4 regions of the Variovorax sp. H27-G14 genome follow, and region 1 is predicted to be linked to each of the others. Evidence: predicted binding sites of a transcription regulator. Region 1 holds the regulator's gene; each other region holds the start of a gene.

Region 1 (3,861 bases):
TTGGGGGTGGCGGCAAAGGCCAGCAGCAGATCGTCCTCGCCCGAGGTGTAGAGGTCGTCCATCAGCAGGCGCACCCGCACGCCGCGCAGGGCGGCGTCGCGCAGGGTGCGCAGCAGGTAGCGGCCGGTCTCGTCGTTCTCGATCTGGTAGTACTGCACGTCGAGCGTGCGCTGGGCGCGGCGGGCCAGCTGGATGCGGGTGTCGAAAGCAAAGTCGCCGCCGGGCATCAGGCGAAAGCCGCTCAGGTCGGGGTCGGGCTGGGCGGCCAGCGCGATGCGGCCCAGCGCGGTGTCGCCCGATACGGCCATGGCCTTGACGGCGGGGCGCGGTGCCTCGTCGGGCAAGGTGGCGCAGCCGGCAAACAGCAGAACGGCCACCAAGGCGAGCAACGCCGACAACCAGCGGGGCCATTCCACCGGTGGCGGGAAACACCGCGGAACCGGCTCTGCCGGGCCGCAGGTGTTGGCCCCTGCAAGGGAGTTGGCGAAGCGACACGAAGTGCGCATGGCCTGGGGGTGTGCCTGGTTAGAGCGCTTTGCGCAGATTGGCTGGTGCAATGCGCAGTGCTTCGCGGTACTTGGCCACGGTGCGGCGCGCGCATTCGATGCCCTGCTCCTTCAGCATCTCGGAGATCTGGCTGTCCGACAGCGGCTTCTTGATGCTTTCAGAACTGACGAACTGCTTGATGAGCGCGCGCACCGCGGTGCTCGACGCATTGCCGCCGGTCTCGGTGCCCAGCGCCGAGCCGAAGAAGTACTTCAGCTCGACCGTGCCGAACGGCGTGGACATGTACTTGGCTGTGGTCACGCGCGAGATGGTCGACTCGTGCAGGCCCAGCTCGTCGGCAATCTCGCGCAGCACCAGGGGGCGCATGGCAAGTTCGCCGTGCACGAAGTAGCTCTTCTGCCGCTCCACGATGGCGTTGCTCACGCGCAGGATGGTGTCGAAGCGCTGCTGAATGTTCTTGATGAACCAGCGCGCCTCCTGCAGCCGCTGCGACAGCGCCTGGCTGCCTTCGCCCTTGTGCGCCTTCAGCGCGCCGGCGTAGATGTCGTGCACGCGCAGGCGCGGCATGACCTCCGGATTCAGCATGACGCGGAACTTGATGTTGGTGCCGCGGCCGGTCTTGGTGACGATCACGTCGGGGATGACGATGTTGCGCTCCACGTCCACGAAGCGCCGGCCCGGCTTGGGCTCCAGCCGCGCAATGATCTGCAGCGCCGAGCGCACCAGCTCCTCGTTGGTGCGGGTGAGCGTGGCCAGGCGCTTGAAGTCGCGCCGCGCCAGCAGCTCCATCGGTTGCTTGCACACGGCCAGGGCGGTCTTGCGCACCAGTGCGCACTGCTCGGTCTCGCTCTCGCTGGCCAGGGCGCGCAGCTGGATGCCCAGGCATTCGCCCAGGTCGCGCGCCCCCACGCCCACCGGCTCCAGGCTCTGCAGCAGGCCCAGCGCCACCTGAAAGTGGTGCACCAGGTCGTCGAACTGGTCGTTGTCGTCGCCGGCCAGGCCGGAGGCCAGCGCGGGCAGCGAGTCTTCGAGGTAGCCGTCGTCGTTGAGCGATTCGATCAGGAAGCGCAGCGCGGCGCTGTCGTTCTCGGTCAGCCGCAGGCTCAGCGCCTGGCGGTGCAAAAACGACTGCAACGACTCCTGGCTGCGCGCGAGCTCGGTGGCGTCGGCGCGTTCGTCGTCACCCAGGTTGTTCTGGCGCGCGGGGGCGTCGCTGCCCCATTCGCTGTCGTCGGGCGCGGCCATGTCGACGGTGCCGTCGCCTTCCCAGTCGGGCTCGCGCTCGGTGATTTCAGCGGCCGGGCCGTCGGACTCCGTGCTGGCGGTGCTGGTTTCACTCGACGTGGTGCTGGTGCTGGCGGAGGGGGGCGTGAAGTCGCTTTCGCCTCCTTCACCGCCACTGCCGCCGTCGCCGTCACCGCTGCCTCCTGCGTCGTCGCGCGGCACCGGCGCGTCGGCAGCATCAAGGCCGAACTCCTCGCGCGCCGCTTCTTCCGCGGTGCGCTCCAGGAACGGGTTCTCGTCCAGCATCTGCTCCACCTCCTGGCTCAGTTCGAGCGTGGAGAGCTGCAGCAGCCGAATCGACTGCTGGAGCTGGGGCGTCAATGCCAGATGTTGAGAGACGCGAAGGGACAGCCCTTGCTTCATTGAGAACCCGACCCTCCGTTACATGCGGAAGTGTTCGCCCAAGTACACCCGGCGTACTTCGGCGTTGTCGACGATCTCCGAGGGTGTGCCTTGTGCCAGCACATGTCCGTCGCTGATGATGAACGCGTGGTCGCAGATGCCCAGCGTCTCACGCACGTTGTGGTCGGTAATGAGCACGCCGATGCCACGTTCCTTCAGGAAACTGATGATCCGCTGGATCTCGATCACCGCTATCGGGTCGATGCCGGCAAAGGGCTCGTCCAGCAGGATGAAGCGCGGCTGGGTTGCCAGCGCGCGCGCAATCTCCACGCGGCGGCGCTCGCCGCCCGACAGCGCCAGCGCCGGCGAATCGCGCAGGTGATCGACCCGCAGGTCGGCCAGCAGCTCGGTCAAGCGCTCTTCGATGTGCTGCTTGGACAGCGGCGCCATCTTGCCGTTGCCGTCGGGCTCGCTTTGCAGCTCGAGCACGGCGCGCACGTTTTCCTCGACCGTGAGCTTGCGAAAGATCGAGGCTTCCTGCGGCAGGTAGCTCAGGCCCATGCGGGCACGGCGGTGGATCGGCATGTGGGCGATCGGCTCGCCGTCGATGGTGATGTCGCCCGCATCGGCGCGCACCAGCCCCACGATCATGTAGAACGACGTGGTCTTGCCCGCGCCATTCGGCCCGAGCAGCCCGACGACTTCGCCCTTTTGCACGTCCAGCGAGACGTCTTTCACTACCGTGCGGCTGCCGTAGCTCTTCTTCAGGCCGCGTGCGACCAGGCGGCTGCCCGGCGTGCCATTGGCGTCGTGCGTTCCAGCGGTTTCGATCACTTGCGGGTTTCTCCCTCGTCACTGAGCGTGGTGCTCTGGCGCAGGCCCTTGCCGGGCGCCGGAGTGGGTGCCGTCGGCGGCGCCTTGGTGCCGGCCGGGGCCGCTGCACCCGCGGCACCGGGCGCGGTCGCGGCCTTGGGGGTCAGGATGGTCTTCACGCGACCGCCCGGGGCGGACGCGTTGACGGCGGTGTTCGACGGCACGGTGGAACCGTTGACCGTGTAGGTGTCGTTGCTCTGGTCGTAGACGATCAGCGCGCCCTGGCTCTCGTCGTTGGGCGTGGCGCCCAGCAGGCGGCGCATGACGGCGTTGCGGATGAACTTGACGTTGTCGGCGCGGCTGTCGTACTCGATGACTTCAGACTCGCCCTCGATCCACTCGTCGGGCGCGTTGCGCTTCTGCTTGTAGTACGCGCGCTTGCCGGGCGCCGCCGTGACCACGCCGTACTGGTAGCCCTCGGCATCCTGGCGCACGTCCATGCGCGCGCCGCGAATGATGATGGTGCCCTTGGTGACCAGCACGTTGCCGGTGAACACGCTGGTCTGTTTGAGGTCGTCGTAACGCATGGCGTCCGACTCGATGTTCATCGGCTTGGTGCGGTCGGCGGTTTCGGCCAGCGCGCCAGAGGCGAGGCCGGCCAGCAAGAACGCGGCGGCGGCCATGCGGCCAAGGCGATGCAGGAGGGGAGTGGTGGGGTAAGAATGCAATTTCATAGAGGCACGAAACTTGCTCGGCATTGTATGCGGCTGATTGCATCAGCCCCACACGCACAGATGAAAAAGCCCGCCGAAGCGGGCCACTCTTTCCCTTCCAGGACTGCCGCGCAACCGCGCTTTGCCCGGCTGCTGGCATTGCCCCCTGCAAGGGGGTCGGGTCAGCCTTTTTTCGCTTCGC
Region 2 (3,861 bases), on a different contig from region 1:
CGAGAGGGATTCATCAGCGCGGTGCGGGAGCGTCACCTGGCGGCCGATTCGCTGCTGGTCGACGCCGACGTGTCGTACTACTACGAGCAGACACTGAGCGACCGCCTGCACACCGACGTCATCGAGCCCCAACGCGCCAAGGGCTACAAGTCGATCTGGCTCGTGGGTATTTCGATTGGCGGCTTCGGCGCGCTGATTCATGAACTGGCCAGGCCCGGTTCGGTGGACGGCATCGTGGCGCTGGCGCCCTATCTGGGGCGCCGCGTGCTCGGCGCGGAGATCAAGAAAGCCGGCGGCCTTCGCACGTGGCAGGCACCTACCGGCCCGCAGCCCGACGAAGAACCCGACCGCAAGCTATGGCCCTTCTTCCAGCAGTACCTGAAGGACCAGCCCGTGAAGAACCTGCCGCCGCTGTACCTGGGTTTTGGCCTGGAAGACCGCTTCGTCAACAACCACAAGCTGCTGGCCGACGCCCTGCCCTCGGGCCAGGTGTTCACCACCGAAGGCGGCCACGACTGGCCGCAATGGCGCCAGCTGTGGCGCAACATGCTCGACGTGCTGCCGCTGCCGTCGCTCGGCCGCGCGCGTCAACCCCAGCCGCAACCCCAACCCCAACCGGTCACGCAGTCTCTGGTAGTGCCCCTTCGGCCGACAGCGACGCCATGGGCCATCGCGGCTTGACGTCGAAGGCATAGCGCTCGCTGGCCTGCGACAGACCCGACTGCAGTCGCATGGCCGCGGCCATGGCAATCATGGCGCCGTTGTCGGTGCACAGGTGCAGCTCGGGGTAGTGCACCCGCACATTGCGCTTGGCGCAGGCGGCATTCAGCTGCTCGCGCAGGTTCTTGTTGGCCCCCACCCCGCCCGCCACCACCAGGCGCTGCAGCCCGGTCTGCGAGAGCGCGGCAAGCGACTTCTTCAGCAGCACCTCGACGATGGCCGCCTGCGTGGACGCGGCCAGGTCGGCCTTGTTCGCTTCGAGCTGGTCGCCGAGCTTCTTGGCCTGCGTGAGCACGGCCGTCTTCAGGCCGGCAAAGGAAAAGTCGAGGTCGCCGCTGTGCAGCAATGGGCGCGGCAGCTTGAAGGCGGTGGCATTGCCCTCTTCGGCCAGCTTGGCAAGCCACGGGCCGCCGGGGTACGGCAGGCCCATGAGCTTGGCGCTCTTGTCGAAGGCCTCGCCGGCCGCGTCGTCGATGGTTTCGCCGAGCAGCGCGTAGCGCCCCACGCCGTCGACACGCATCAGCTGCGTATGGCCGCCCGACACCAGCAGCGCCACGAACGGAAACTCCGGCGGGTCGGCACTCAGGAACGGCGACAGCAGGTGCCCTTCGAGGTGATGCACGCCCAGCACCGGCTTGCCCAGTGCCACGCCCAGAGCGCAGGCCACGCCGGCCCCCACCAGCAGCGCACCGGCCAGGCCGGGGCCGCGCGTGTAGGCCACCACGTCGATCTCGGCCAGCGAGCGGCCGGCCTCGGCCATGACGGCCTCGGTGAGCGGCAGCACGCGGCGGATGTGGTCGCGGCTGGCCAGTTCGGGCACCACGCCGCCGTAGGCCTGGTGCATGGCGATCTGGCTGTGCAGCGCGTGCGAACGCAGCAGCGGCAGCGCGTCGCCGAACGACTCGACCAGCGCCACGCCGGTTTCATCGCAGGATGATTCGATTCCCAACAAGAGCATGCCGCCGAGTGTAGGTGGCGCCCGCCGCACCCGCCCGCCAAGGGGCAAGCAGCGTGACCTGGCCTGGCCCGGCACCGCGGTGGGGCACGGATGTTGCAGGCACACTGGGGCACACCCTTGCGCCCCACCATGACATCCGGACTGAACTTCCTCATTGCCGCCCGCCGCTGCGAAATCGACGAGCTCGACCAGCTTGCGCGCACCAGCGAACTGGTGGGCGTGATCGGCCGCCTGGTGCACGCGCTGCAGCGAGAGCGCGGCATGTCGAACATCTTTCTTGCCACGCGCGGCAGCCGCTTCGCCGAGCAACGCGGCCCGCAGATCGCCGAGTGCCTGGCGCTCGAGCAGGCGGTGCGCGCGGGGTTCGACCAGCTCGAAACCGACAGCCACGGCGGCGCGGGCGCGGGCAACGGCGCGCGCCTGTTCAGCCGCATCGCGTTCGTGCTGCCGGGGCTGGACGCCCTCCCCGCCCTGCGCAAGCGGGTCGACGCGCTCGCGCTGAAGCCCGCCCAAGCCGTGGCCGCCTTCGCCAAGCTGGTTTCGGGGCTGCTGTCGGTGGTGTTCGAGGCGGCCGACGGCGCCAACGACCCTGAAATTTCGCGCCTGCTGGTGGCCATGTTCAACTTCATGCAGGGCAAGGAATTCGCCGGCCAGGAACGTGCCTTTGGCGCCGCGGCGCTGGCGCTGGGCAGCAGCGATGACGCGCAGCGCCTGCACTGGCTGCACCTCATCGAATCGCAGGAGCGCTGCTTCCAGGTCTTCACCGAGTTCTCGGGCGACGCCGTGCTCGCCCTCTGGCGCGACAGCCAGCCCGACGCCTTGCTGGCCGAGCTCGAGCGCATGCGCCGGCGCGGCGCCACCTCCGGCCCGACCGATGCCGCGCTGAGCCAGGCCTGGTTCGACTGCTGCACCCGGCGCATCGACGCCATGAAAACAGTGGAGGACCGCCTGGCCGCCGACCTGCGCGCGCTGTGCGAACGCAAGACCGCGCAGGCGCGCAGCGAACTGCAGGACTACCAGCGGCTGCTCGACACACTGGTGCCGCAGGTCGGCGCACTGTTCTTCGACGACGCCGACGCCCAGGCCGCCGCGCCCGCGCAGTTCGGGCGGCACCTGGAGCGCTCGGTGCTCGACATGGTTCACGAGCAGTCACACCGGCTGCAGGCCATGAGCGACGAGCTGGAGACCGTGCGCGCTTCGCTCAACGAACGCAAGATCGTCGAGCGCGCCAAGGGCCTGTTGATGGCGCACCGCCGCCTCAGCGAGGAAGAGGCGCACAAGATGCTGCGCCAGACCGCCATGAACCAGAACCGGCGACTGGTCGACGTGGCCGAGTCGATGCTTGCCATGGCCGACTACCTGCCCATGCCGGAGCGCACCCCAACGCGTTGATGCCGCACGCCGAGGCGCCGGGCGGCTCGACTTGGTGCGGTGCACAACAAGCGTGCCCGCGGCGGTTGGCATGCCATTCGGGCCGCTTGCCCGCATCGCCGGGTCGCACCACGCTCCGTTTTTGGTAGCACTCAAGCACCCGACAAAGCTGGCACACCGTTTGCAAGCGATCAGCCCATAGACCCCCCAATGGGTCTTCAGGCAGGCGGCACCCAATGGCGGGTGCTTTCCACCTACCGGACAAAGGCGTCCCCATCCCGCAAGGGCTCGTTTTCGAGCAGCTCCTGCGCGGTGCGGACGCCTTTTCGTTTTTGTCTTTTTGTTTCTGCCTTCTTGTTTGTTCGCCTTCAACCGGAGCCCCGCCCCATGACCGATCCGCTCACAGCCCGCCTCAGCCGACGCCGCGTATTGCAAGCCGCCGCCATCGGCGCCGTGGGCATCGACCCCGCCCTGCGCGCGGCCGTCTGGGCCCAAGGCTCCGACAAGCCCGAGAAGCAGGAAGTGAAGATCGGCTTCATTCCGCTGACCGACTGCGCCAGCGTGGTGATGGCCTCGGTGCTGGGCTTCGACAAGAAATACGGCGTGAAGATCGTCCCCAGCAAAGAGGCCAGCTGGGCCGGCGTGCGCGACAAACTGGTCAACGGCGAACTGGACATGTCCCACGTGCTGTACGGCCTGGTCTACGGCGTGCACGTCGGCGCTGGCGGCCCCAAGAAAGACATGGCGGTGCTGATGGGCCTGAACCGCAACGGCCAGGCCATCACGCTGTCGAAGACGCTGGCCGACAAGGG
Region 3 (3,861 bases), on a different contig from region 1:
ATATATTGTCTGGCAATAGATCGATGGCCCGCAAGGAGGCACCCCATGTCTGAACCCACGCCAACGAAAACCACCACACAGGCCTTCTTCGACCCCGCCACCGGCACCGTGTCTTACGTGGTCTGGGACCACGCGACGCGCCATGCCGCCGTGATCGATCCGGTGCTCGACTTCGACTTCAAGTCCGGCCGCACCAGCACGCTATCGGCCGACCGCGTGGCCGCCTTTCTGCAGGCCGAACAGCTGCAGCTCGAATGGATTCTGGAGACGCATGCGCATGCCGATCACCTCTCGGGCGCGCGCCATCTGCAGGCGCAGTTCGGCGGTCGCATTGCAATAGGCGCGCGCATTCGCGAGGTGCAGGCGACCTTCAAGACGCTGTTCAATCTGGAACCGGCTTTCCTGCCCGACGGCAGCCAGTTCGACCACCTGTTCGAAGACGGCGAAACCTTCCACATCGGCCACACGCAGGCCACCGCATGGGGCGTGCCGGGCCACACGCCGGCGGACATGGCGTACCGGTTCGAATGCACGGTGTTCGTCGGCGACACGCTCTTCATGCCCGACCTGGGCAGCGCCCGCGCCGACTTTCCGGGTGGCGACGCGCGGGCGCTCTACCGGTCGATGCGCCGGCTGCTGTCGTTGCCGGCGGAGACCGTCGTTTGCGTGTGCCACGACTATCCGCCGGCGTCGCGCGCGCCGGCCTGGCAGAGCACGGTGGCGCAGCAGCGCGCGCTCAACATCCATGTGCGCGACGGCATCGGGGAAGACGCCTTCGTCGCCATGCGCACCGCGCGCGACGCCACGCTCGATGTGCCCACGCTCATCCTGCCGTCGATTCAGGTCAACGTGCGCGCGGGCCGGCTGCCGCCGCCGGAGAGCAACGGTGTGTCTTACCTGCGCATTCCGCTGAACGCGCTGGGGCGTTAGCGTCGGTTTTTTACTGGCTAGCGACTTCGCCGACCGGCAGCCTGAAGCCTTCCGACTCGGCCTTGGCCTGCACCTCTGGCGCGCGAATCAGCAGCACCGGCACCGGCGACATGCGCAGGATGTGTTCCGCGCTGCTGCCCATCACCCAGCGCCCGAGCCCGCGGCGGCCGTGCGTGCCGATGACGATCAGGTCGGCCTGCGAAGCCACCGCCTGCGCAATGACTTGGTCGTGCACGGCGCCCTTGACGTTGTCGCACAGCAGCACGTCGGCGCTGACGCCTTGGGCGGCGGCCTGTGCGCGGCCTTCCTGCAGCAGGGCCTTGGCCTTGGCGCGCAGCTCGTCTAGCCAGTTGCCGGCATAGCCCGCATAGGCGTCCATGCCGAGCGCGAACGACAGCTCGTCGATCACATGCACAAGCTGCAATCGGCCGCCGGTGAGCTTGGCCAGGCGGATGGCTTCGGCCAGGCCGCGGCCGGAGGTCGAACTGCCGTCGACGGGAACAAGAATTCGCTGGTACATGGCATGCCTTCGAGAGAGGAGTGGCAACCAGTATCGGCAGCGACGCGGCATGCGGCCTTGACATCGATCAAGTGCGCGCGGCCCGCGCCCCGCGATGCTTGCGGCATGCAAGCCAAACCCCTCACGACCCACGCCGCCGTGCGCATCATTCGGCAGGAGCATGCCGCGCTGGCCGCGATGCTGCGCTCCATCGTCATGCTGCTGGAACAGCACCGCCACAAGGCCACGATGCCCGACTTCGCGGTGCTGCGGGCCATGCTGTTCTACGTCGACGAGTTCCCGGAGCAGCGGCACCACCGCAAGGAAACCGAGTTGCTTTTTCCCAAGCTGCGCGCCAGGACGCCCCTGTCGCGCGAGCTGATCGACAAGCTCGACGGCGACCACGCCTGGGGCGAACGCCGCATCCGCCACGTGGAGCACGCGCTGCTGGCTTTCGAGATGCTCGGCGAGCCACGCCGCGAGGCCTTCGAGACGGCCATGGGGCAGTACGTCGATTTCTACCTGGCGCACATGACCCTGGAAGAGCGCGAGATTCTTCCGCTGGCCGAGCGCGTGCTGACCGAGGCCGACTGGCGCGAGCTGGACGAGGCCTTTGCGCAGAACCGCGACCCGATGACGGGGCATGTGCCCGACCTGGCCTACAGCGCGCTGTTCACGCGCATCGTCAACAGCGTGCCGGCGCCCATCGGGTTGGGGCCGGCGGTTGGGCGATGAAGACGTGATCTTGAAAAAGTCATTTCGACATTTAAATGTCAATAAGACTGGTAATTGTGCAATGTCGTTGTGACGGTGATCGCCGCCAAGTCATTGATTCGAATGGAATTGCCAAACGGCACGCCAGTTGCAAAGGAATGGTTCCACCAACGACCCAGAGGTTCCATGATCACCGCAGCCCAACGCGCCATCGTCTCGTCCACCGTGCCCTTGCTCGAACAGGGCGGTGAAGCCCTGACGACGCATTTCTACAAGATGCTGCTGGCCGAGCACCCCGAGGTGCGCCCCTTCTTCAACGAGGCGCACCAGGCCAAGGGCGACCAGCCGCGCGCGCTGGCCAATGGCGTGCTCATGTACGCGAAGAACATCGACCGCCTGGAGGCCATGGGCCCGCTGGCCACGCAAATCGTCAACAAGCACGTGGCGCTGCAGGTGATGCCCGAGCACTACCCCATCGTCGGCGGTTGCCTGCTGCGCGCCATTCGCGACGTGCTGGGCGCCGACGTGGCGACCGACGAGGTCATCGACGCCTGGGCCGCCGCTTACGGGCAGCTGGCCGACATCCTCATCGGCGCCGAGCGCCAGCTGTACGACACACAGGCCGCGGCGCCGGGCGGCTGGCGCGGCACGCGCGACTTCACCGTGGCGCGCAAGGTGGCGGAGAGCGCGGAAATTGCCTCGTTCCATTTCGCGCCGGCCGATGGCGGCGCGCTGATGCATTTCGCGCCCGGCCAGTACATCGGCCTGCTGCTGCAGGTGGGCGGCAAGGACATTCGGCGCAACTACTCGCTGTCGGCCGCGCCCAACGGCGCCACCTACCGCATCAGCGTGAAGCGCGAGCCGGGCGGGGCGGCGTCCAACCACCTGCATGACGATGTGCAGGTGGGCGACACGCTGCGGCTGCTGCCGCCTTCGGGCGAATTCGTGCTGGCAGACAGCGACCGGCCAGTGGTGCTCATCAGCGGCGGCGTCGGCATCACGCCCACGCTGGCGATGCTCGAGCAGGCGCTGGCCACCGAGCGCGAGGTGGTGTTCATTCACTGCGCGCGCAATGGCGACGTGCACGCGTTTCGCGAGCAGATCGAAGCGGCTGCCGCGCGCCACCCCACGTTGCAGCGCTTCTATTGCTACGACGAGGTGAGCGATGCCACTGCGCCCGCGCCGCACGCGGTCGGCCGGCTCGACCTCGACCGCCTGACCGCGTGGCTGCCGGCGCACACGCGCGACGTCGATGCCTACTTTCTCGGGCCCAAGCCATTCATGCAGCAGGTGCGCCGTGGGTTGCGTGCGTGGGGCGTGCCGGAGGCGCAGTCGCGCTTCGAGTTTTTCGGGCCGGCGTCGGCGCTGGAGTGAGTTCGGCGGCAGGCAACAGACCCCCGGGTTTCAGGCCCGCGTCGCTCAGCCCCGCGTGATGCCCAGCCGCTTGGCCATGCGCGCGAGGTTGGCCGGGTCGATCTGCAGGGCGCGCGCGGCGGCGGCCCATTGGTTGTGCTGCTGCGCGAGCGCCTGCAGCACCATGCGGCGCTCCAGGTCTGCCACGGCGTCGCGCAGGCCGAGGCCCTGGGGGACCTGGGTGTTGACCTGGGCGTTGACCTGGGAAGTGTCGGTGGCCGTATCGGCGGAGTTTGCCGTGGCGCCCGCCGCGGCGACACCCAACCCCAGATCGTCCGCACCCAGCGTCAGAATGCGCGGCCGTT
Region 4 (3,861 bases), on a different contig from region 1:
GCTCAGGTAGCCGATGGTGGTGCGGTCGATGCCCGCCTCGCGCAGCCGGAAGCTCAGCGTGCCCAGCACCAGCAGCAGCGGCAGCCCGGCCGAGAAGCCCAGCGCCAGCATGCGCAGCGTGGCGGGCTCCAGGTAGACCTTGAGCGCGTCGCGCCACGGCAGGGAGGGCGGGGTGGACGTGGATGACGTCGAGGAGGGGGTAGGGGTTTCTGCAGGCGATGCGGACATGGGTGTGGGATTGTCCATGAGTGACGGGGGTCATCGGGGCGCCGTCTGTCGTCATTTGTTCCTATGATCCGGCCCCTATGTGCACACGATGCGATCGCCCTGAACTCACCGCGTCGGCTGCGGCGTCGCCCTGGAACCCCCGGCGGGCCTTTCTGCTGGCCGCTGCTGGCGTGGCCGGCACGGCCTTGAGCGGGGCGGCGCTGGCGCAGGTCAACGTGGGCAACGCCTCGATGGCGCGCAACCTGGTGCCGGCCGACAAGATCGAGGCGGCCGGCGTGCAGCAGTACGGCCAGTTGCTCGAGCAGGCCCGTGCCAAGGGTGCGCTGGCCGACGACGGCAACCCGCAGTTGCAGCGCCTGCGCACCATTGCCGGCCGCCTGATTCCCTTTGCCACGCCGTGGAACGCGCGTGCCCGCGAATGGAAGTGGGAGGTCAACCTGATCGGCAGCAAGCAGATCAACGCCTTCTGCATGCCCGGCGGCAAGATCGCGTTTTTCACCGGCATCCTCGAGCAGCTCAAGCTGAGCGACGACGAGGTGGCCATGGTGATGGGCCACGAAATGGCCCATGCGCTGCGCGAGCATGCGCGCGCCCGGATGGCCAAGAGCGCGGGCACGGGCGCGGCGCTGTCCATCGGTGCGCAGTTGCTCGGCCTGGGGCAGGTGGGCGACATGGCGGCACGCGCCGGCACGCAGCTCATCACGCTCAAGTTCAGCCGTGGCGACGAGACCGAGGCCGATTTGGTGGGCCTGGAACTGGCGGCGCGCGCGGGCTACGACCCGAAGGCGTCGGTGTCGCTGTGGCAGAAGATGGCGGCTGCCTCCAAGAACCAGGGCGGGCTGAATTTTCTGTCGACGCACCCGAGCGGGCCGGACCGTATTGCGAAGCTGGAGGCGAATCTGCCGAAGGTGGACAAGCTGTATCGGGACGCCAGGAAGAGCTGAGGTTCTGCCTCCTCTCACCAGTGGAAGAGGACGCAAGACTTCAGGGCACGGTTTCACGGCGCGGTTCCAGGTGTTGTTCCCTCTCCCTTTGGGAGAGGGTCAGGGTGAGGGCGCATCGGCCTCACGACATCGCGCAGCCTCGATGGCCGCACACCCTCACCCCAACCCTCTCCCCGGGGGGAGAGGGAGCAAGACTTCGCGCTTCCGCCCTGAGGAAGGGGAAGGAGCAAATCCCCCACTGACCTGATCCCCCCAGGGCCCATTCCCGCTGGCACGCAGCTTGCATCTCGACTTGTACACAAGTTTGGATGCCTGATGATGGTGCATGAAGAAAACGGATCGCCCGCTGCCGCCTGGATCGCGAAATTCGCTTCGCCCGTCGTGGACGCGCGGGCCGGCGATGCCCTCGGTTTCGCGTTGCCGTTGGCCGGCCTGCGCTTTGCGGTCAAGGACAACATCGACGTGGCCGGCGTGCCCACCACCGCCGCCTGCCCGGCCTTCGAGCGGCACCCCGCGGCCCATGCGGCCGTGGTGCAGCGCCTGCTCGAAGCCGGTGCATCGCTGGCCGGCAAGACCAACCTCGACCAGTTCGCCTGCGGCCTGAACGGCACGCGCTCGCCCTACGGCGAGGTGCCCAACGCCTTCGATGCGCGCTACGTGTCGGGCGGCTCCAGCTCGGGTTCGGCCTACCTGGTGGCGGCCGGCGAGGTCGACTTCGCGCTCGGCACCGACACCGCCGGCTCGGGCCGCGTGCCGGCCGGGCTCAACAACATCGTCGGCCTGAAGCCCTCGCGCGGACTGCTGAGTGCGTTCGGCGTGGTGCCCGCGGCGCAGAGCGCGGACTGCGTGTCGATCTTCGCGCGCACCGTGGCCACCGCCGTCGACGTGCTGCTGGCCGCGGCCGGCCACGACGCGCGCGATCCCTATTCACGCGACTTCTCGCATGAGCCGCTGCTGCGCCGCAAGCCGCTTCCCGCGCACTTCAATTTCGGCGTGCCCGACACGCTGAGCTTCTTCGGCGACGCCGCAGCCGAGCAGGCCTTCAACGACGCCACCGCGCGGCTGCTGGCCCTGGGCGGCTCGCCCGTCGTCATTGCCTACGCGCCGCTGGCCGAGGCCGCCGCGCTGCTGTACGAAAGCGCGCTGGTCGCCGAGCGCTACGCCGCCGTGCGCGCGTTCTTCGACGCCCATGCCGACGACGTCATCGAGCCCGTGCGCGGCATCCTGGCCCAGGGCCAGGGCTACACCGCCGCCGACGTGTTCGACGCGCAGACGCGCCTGCGCGCCATTGCGCAGAAGGTCGAGCCCATGTGGCGCCACATCGACGTGCTGGTGGTGCCCACCGCGCCCACGCACTACACCCGCGAGCAGATGCGTGCCGACCCGGTGGTGCTCAACCGCAACCTGGGCGCGTACACCAACTTCGTCAACCTGCTCGACTACGCCGCGCTCTCGGTGCCCAGCAGCCTGCGCGCGGACGGCCTGCCGTTCGGCATCACGCTGATCGGCCCGTGCGCCAGCGACCTGGCATTGGCCGAACTGGGCCAGCGCTTCCACCATGCCACCGGCCTCGCTCAGGGTGCGACCGGCGTGCCGCTGCCCGCGCCGCGCGCCATTCCGGGCATGGCCGCAGCCGATGCCGACATGCTTTCCATCGCCGTCGTCGGCGCGCACCTGTCGGGCATGCCGCTCAACGGCCAGCTCACCGAGCGCGGTGCCACGCTGCTGCGCGCCACCACCACCTCCACTGCCTACCGCCTGCACGCGCTGCCCGGCACCGTGCCGCCCAAGCCGGGCCTGCAGCGCATGACGCCGGGTGATGAGGGCGCCGCCATCGCGCTCGAAGTCTGGGCCGTGCCGCTTGCGCAGGTCGGCAGCTTCCTCGCGCTGATTCCGCCACCTCTGGGCCTTGGCAGCGTCGAGCTGGCCGATGGCAGCTGGGTGAAGGGCTTCATCTGCGAAGGCCATGCGCTGGCCGGCGCGCAGGACGTGACTTCGCACGGCGGCTGGCGTGCCTACGTCGCCAGCCTCACCCCACCTTCTTCTTCTCTTTGACCTCGACCCCAGGAGCCCCGATGAGCACCCAAGACAAACCATCCGCATCGCATCGCCGCCGCCGCCAGCTGCTGCAGGCCGGCGCCGCGGGCCTGGCCGTGCTGGCCGCGCCCGGCATCGTGCGCGCGCAGGGCACGCCCAAGCTGCGCATCGGCTTCTGGCCGGTGGCCGCCGGCCTGCCGTTCTTCGCGGCCGTGGACAAGGGCTACTTCAAGGAAGCCGGCCTCGACGTGGAGCCGCTCAAGTTCGCGGGTGCCCAGCAGGTGATGGAGGGCATGCTCGCCGGGCGCTGCGACGGCAGCGCCAACGGCACCGGCTCGGCCAACCTCGCCATCGGCGAGATCGCGCAGCCCGGCCTGTTCAAGATCTTCTGCACCAACCCGAGCAACGCCAAGTTCGTGCTCGACGAGTTCATCGTCGCCAAGGACAGCCCCATCAAGACCATGGCCGAGCTGGCCGGCAAGCGCGTGGCCTCGGGCCCCGGCATCCAGAACGTCACGCTGTGCAAGACCATGCTGGAGCGCGCCGGTGCCAAGGGCGCCACCGTCACCGAGCTGCCCATCGGCCAGCACGTGGCCGCGCTGGTGGCCGGACAGGTCGATGCCTGCTACACGCTGGAACCCACCGGCACCGT

What was found. The regulator sigma-54, encoded in region 1, starts transcription at its own class of promoters, with help from an activator protein. The targets are predictions, from matches to a motif close to TGGCANGNAANCTGCTTT.
Region 2: the regulator sigma-54 is predicted to act here: its motif matches at 1,761-1,778, upstream of VLK31_RS33240 (nitrate- and nitrite sensing domain-containing protein).
Region 3: the regulator sigma-54 is predicted to act here: its motif matches at 2,281-2,298, upstream of hmpA (NO-inducible flavohemoprotein).
Region 4: the regulator sigma-54 is predicted to act here: its motif matches at 1,442-1,459, upstream of atzF (allophanate hydrolase).

The regions. Positions count from the first base shown of each region.
Region 1 covers NZ_JAYLVN010000028.1:42,645-46,505, reverse strand. The annotation lists gene VLK31_RS33655 (phospholipase D family protein) at 1-506, opposite strand, end outside; gene rpoN (RNA polymerase factor sigma-54) at 526-2,154, opposite strand; gene lptB (LPS export ABC transporter ATP-binding protein) at 2,173-2,967, opposite strand; gene lptA (lipopolysaccharide transport periplasmic protein LptA) at 2,964-3,680, opposite strand; gene VLK31_RS33635 (thiol:disulfide interchange protein DsbA/DsbL) at 3,842-3,861, opposite strand, start outside.
Region 2 covers NZ_JAYLVN010000027.1:25,675-29,535, reverse strand. The annotation lists gene VLK31_RS33250 (alpha/beta hydrolase-fold protein) at 1-681, shown strand, start outside; gene tsaD (tRNA (adenosine(37)-N6)-threonylcarbamoyltransferase complex transferase subunit TsaD) at 620-1,678, opposite strand; gene VLK31_RS33240 (nitrate- and nitrite sensing domain-containing protein) at 1,808-3,070, shown strand; gene VLK31_RS33235 (CmpA/NrtA family ABC transporter substrate-binding protein) at 3,437-3,861, shown strand, end outside.
Region 3 covers NZ_JAYLVN010000023.1:16,269-20,129, forward strand. The annotation lists gene VLK31_RS31725 (MBL fold metallo-hydrolase) at 46-930, shown strand; gene VLK31_RS31730 (universal stress protein) at 941-1,450, opposite strand; gene VLK31_RS31735 (hemerythrin domain-containing protein) at 1,556-2,164, shown strand; gene hmpA (NO-inducible flavohemoprotein) at 2,330-3,517, shown strand; gene norR (nitric oxide reductase transcriptional regulator NorR) at 3,563-3,861, opposite strand, start outside.
Region 4 covers NZ_JAYLVN010000030.1:9,350-13,210, reverse strand. The annotation lists gene VLK31_RS34075 (AmpG family muropeptide MFS transporter) at 1-246, opposite strand, end outside; gene VLK31_RS34070 (M48 family metallopeptidase) at 306-1,172, shown strand; gene atzF (allophanate hydrolase) at 1,488-3,227, shown strand; gene VLK31_RS34060 (ABC transporter substrate-binding protein) at 3,248-3,861, shown strand, end outside.